2 regions of the Parasphingomonas puruogangriensis genome follow, and region 1 is predicted to be linked to the other one. Evidence: predicted binding sites of a transcription regulator. Region 1 holds the regulator's gene; the other holds the start of a gene.

Region 1 (2,189 bases):
GCGGGTCGCCGGCGGGCGCACGTGGCGGATCCTGGCGACGCGCAGTGCGTATCTGGTGCCGGTGCGGGAGTTGATCGCGGCGTGCCGAGAGGCGGATATCGTGGTCAGCGAGCGGCGGCTGCCGCGGGGGTGTGCGCCGCGCTGGTTGCGGCTGGACCGGGCGACGCTGGCAAAGACTGGGGGGGTGGCGATCGCGTTGGCGGAGGGGCTGGTAAGGACGGTGCGGGTGGCGGGGGATCGGCATCCTTGGCGGGTGGCTGCCATGCCCCGATCGACCGCTGACATCACAACACGCTACCGATCACGCGCTTCCCCGGCGAAGGCCGGGGCCCAGTAGTAGAGCAGAAGGTAACTGGCGCTATGCGCGATCACGTCCGCCTCCCGACTGGGCCCCGGCCTTCGCCGGGGAAGCGACTAAATAGGGAAGCGACTAAAATAGGGAGCGAAAAAAATAGGGAAGCGGTGAACGGGTAGCGCAAAATTGGAAGGTCAGGCTTAGGTGAGGGCCAATCAGTCGTAGCGGCGCAGCAATCCGGCAAGCTTGCCCTGCACGCGGACCTGCTGCGGCGCGTAACGCTGCGGGTCATAGGCGCGGTTGGCCGGATCGAGCCGGACCATGGCGCCTTCGCGGCGGAAATATTTCAGCGTCGCTTCGGTATCCTCGATCAGCGCGACGACGATCTCGCCGTCGCGCGCGACATCCTGACGGCGGATCAGCGCGTAATCGCCGTCGAGAATGCCGGCATCGACCATCGAATCGCCCGACACTTCGAGGGCATAATGATCGCCCTTGCCGAGCAAGGCGGCCGGCACCGACAGCATCGCGCTGCTTTCGAACGCCTCGATCGGCACGCCCGCGGCGATCCGCCCATGCAATGGGATCTCGATCACGTCATTGGCCGGCTGCGGCAGCGAATGTTGAGAAAGTTGAGGCGCTGGAGCTTTTTTGGTGAGCTTCACCACCTCGCCGCGCTCGGGCATCTTGAGGATCTCGAGCGCACGCGCACGATTGGGCAGGCGGCGGATGAAGCCGCGTTCCTCGAGCGCGCTGATCAGGCGGTGCACGCCCGACTTGGACTTGAGGTCGAGCGCGTCCTTCATTTCCTCGAACGAGGGTGACACGCCGGTTTCCTCCAGGCGATCACTGATGAAGCAGATAAGCTCGTGCTGCTTGCGCGTTAGCATTGCGTTCCTCCGTCAGAACAGACGCGGAACCAATATGGAACAACCACGCCCAAGTCAAGCGAGGATGAGGATTTCCGCCGAGTCGCCGATTTGGGCGGCCGGCGCATGTGGCGGGCGCACGATCAGGCAGGTGGCGCGGGCCAAGGTGCGCAGCATCGAACTGTCCTGGATGGTCGAGGCAAAGGCTTTGTCATCACGCAGTTCGCCACGCAGATAATCGGTGCGGTGATCGTTGGCCGGGAGCGGCTCGCCGAGCGGGGCGGCGATCGTGACGGGGAACGGATCGCGCGCGCCGGACATGGTGGCGATCAGCGGCAGCAGGAAGAGTTGCGCGGTAACGAAGGCGGAGACCGGGTTGCCGGGCAGGCCGAGCACCACTGCGTGGCCAAGCTGGCCGGCCATCATCGGCTTGCCTGGTCGCAGTGCGATCTTCCAGAAATCGAGTGTGCCGCCAGCGGCCTTGAGCGCGGGACGGACGAGATCGTGATCCCCGACCGAGGCGCCGCCGGTGGTGACGAGAATGTCGGCGTCAACCTCGGCAAAGGCGGCGGTCATCGTGGCAAGGTCGTCGGGGATGATGCCGAGATCGATCAGCTCGATCGGCAGGCCAGCAAGCATCGCCGCGAGCATCAGGCCGTTCGATTCGGGCAGCTGACCGGGCGTAAGATCCTGGCCTGCGGGGACCAGCTCGTCGCCGGTGGCGGCGATGGCGACGCGCAAGCGGCGCGCGACGGGGAGGGTGGCGTGGCCGCCGATCGCGGCCACGGCGAGCCGCGCGGGGGTAAGGCGCTCGCCCTTGGCCACGAGCACGTCGCCGGCGCTGAAATCGAGCCCGCGGAGGCGGACATTGCCGCCGTGGCGGCGCGGACCTTCGCCGCTGAGGTGGATCGAGGCGCCGTCTTGCGTCGCTTCTTCCTGGACGAGGACGCTGTCGGCGCCGTCCGGCATCGCCGCGCCGGTGAAGATACGCACCGTCTCACCCGCCGCCATCGTGCCGGGAAACG
Region 2 (2,189 bases), on a different contig from region 1:
GCAAGTGGGTCGTCGGGGTCGAGCAGGCCGAAGAGGCTCGCCTGTTCGTGCGTGACAGGTTCGATTTCGCACAAGGTCACGCCGATCATGCGAATCTGGAAATCGCCGGGGCGTGCGCGGCCGGCGGCGACGAGTTGCGGGAACAGCGCGTCCAAGGCGGCAAGCACGGCAAAACTATCCTGGGTGGGCGAAAGCTTGCAGCTTGCGCGCCAGGTCGACTTGTCGTTCTCGAAACGCGCATGAAGCACCAGCAGGCGGCTGCGATACGCTTTTCGCCGTAATCGGCTGGTCGCCTTGAGTGCGAGGCGGCGGGCGGTGAGGCGCACCGGCTCGACTCCGCGCTTGCCCGGCGAGAGCACGTGGCTGTGGCCGATGCTGCGGCTTTGCGTAGGTTTTTCTGGCAGGTCGACGCCGTGCAGCAGATACCAAAGACGGTCGCCATTGGTGCCGCCCCAGGCGGCGCCCGCGTCGCGCGGGCGGCGTTCGCAATATTGGCGGATGTCGTTGATGCCGTCCTGCGCCAGACGCCGCTCCATCTTGGCGCCGATCCCGCTAATGTCGCGCAACGGCATGTCGTAAAGCCGCTGCGGCAGCGTCTCGGCGTGGAGCACGATCAGCCCGTCCGGCTTCTGCATATCGCTGGCCAGCTTGGCGAGCAGGCGGTTGGGGGCAATGCCGACCGAGGAGGTAAGGCATTCGCCGACATTGGCGCGAATGCCGGCCTTGATGCGGTGCGCGAGCGCGGTGGCGGCCTCCAGGCTGTTCTCATTGTCGAGCAGGCGGCAGGCGACTTCGTCGATCGAACACACTTTGGTGACCGGGATATGCTTCCAGATTTCCGCCACGATCGCATCGTGAAAGATGACATATTGGTCATGCCGGGCCGGGGTGACGATCAGATCGCGGCACAGGCGCTTGGCCTCCCACACGGGGGTGCCGGTGGAAATGCCGTACCGTTTGGCCTCGATCGACGCGGCAATCGCCACGGTGGTGTCGCTGTCGATCGGCGCAACCAAGACCGGCTTGCCGCGCAAGGCCGGGTTCAATTGCTGTTCGACGCTGGCGAAATAGGAATTGAGATCGAGGAACAGCCAGCGCAGCGGGCGTGGCGGCAAAGCGATCGAGTCGGCGCATACCGCTTGTTCTGAAGGTTGCGAAAGTAACACTACGCCCCCCTTTGCTTTCCAACACCACACATTCGAAAACGCGTTACAGGAAGGGTGGGGGAGTGGAACATTAAGAGAACATAGCACGCGGTGCGGTTGTAGGACAGCGGCGGGAGAGGCGCCTTCATTGCCGTCCAGAAACGCGAAAAACATCGCACGGTAACTCTTTCGCTGCTATGGTCAGATCGTGAGTACCGCCATTCCCCACAGTTTCCCGATCGGGATCGACCCCGCCGACATCGACTTCATGGGTCATGTCAACAATGCCTCCTATCTGAAATGGGTGCAGGATGCGGTGGTCAGCCACTGGCAGCGCTTCGCGCCCGCCGAGGCCGTCGCGGCGAACCTGTGGGTCGCGCTTAAGCACGAGATCACCTATCGCAAGCCGACCTTCCTCGACGACGAGGTGATCGCCACCGTGCTGCTCGAAAAGGTGCAGGGCGCCCGTGCTTTCTATCAGACGATCATCAAGCGCGGCGAGGAGGTGCTCGCCGAAGTGCAATCGAGCTGGTGCTGCGTGGATGCCAAGACGCATCGCCCGGCGCGGATCGCGCAGAACGTGGCGGATCTTTTTTTCAGCAAGGACTGACGGCGGTACTACCAAATAGGTCGCTCGATCAGTGGCTTGTGGCGATCGTGCGCAGCTTGAAGCCGGTAACCTTGGTGCCGAAATTGCATTCGAACGAGCGCCGCGTGGTGCCATCGTCGGCCGTGCCCCACACCTTGATCTTGTCGATCGACACTTGCTGCATGTCGATGATCTGCACCTTGCCGTAAGGCGCGGCCCGCGCGCTGCACGCGTCCTTCGCATTGGGCGCGAGATAGCTGTTGTCCTGCGGTTGCCCTTGCGCACCACGCACCGCCATGCCGACCGCGCTGCTGGCAATGCTGGCGACACAGCCGCCGAGCGGCAGGGCGCTGGCCAATAGGCCACAGATTAGCAGGGGCTTCATGCGGGGTCCTTCGTCGCCGGGTGCAGCCCGCACCTTATGGGGCGGGCCGAAACGGTACAATGGCGTGCGG

The links. The regulator LexA, encoded in region 1, represses DNA repair genes until DNA is damaged. The targets are predictions, from matches to a motif close to GTTCCNCNCTTGTTCT.
Region 2: the regulator LexA is predicted to act here: its motif matches at 1,231-1,246, upstream of U1739_RS12610 (Y-family DNA polymerase).

The regions. Positions count from the first base shown of each region.
Region 1 covers NZ_JAXOJI010000001.1:839,154-841,342, reverse strand. The annotation lists gene U1739_RS04195 (ComEC/Rec2 family competence protein) at 1-337, shown strand, start outside; gene lexA (transcriptional repressor LexA) at 511-1,185, opposite strand; gene U1739_RS04185 (molybdopterin molybdotransferase MoeA) at 1,240-2,189, opposite strand, start outside.
Region 2 covers NZ_JAXOJI010000004.1:324,641-326,829, forward strand. The annotation lists gene U1739_RS12610 (Y-family DNA polymerase) at 1-1,166, opposite strand, end outside; gene U1739_RS12615 (acyl-CoA thioesterase) at 1,354-1,755, shown strand; gene U1739_RS12620 (hypothetical protein) at 1,784-2,119, opposite strand.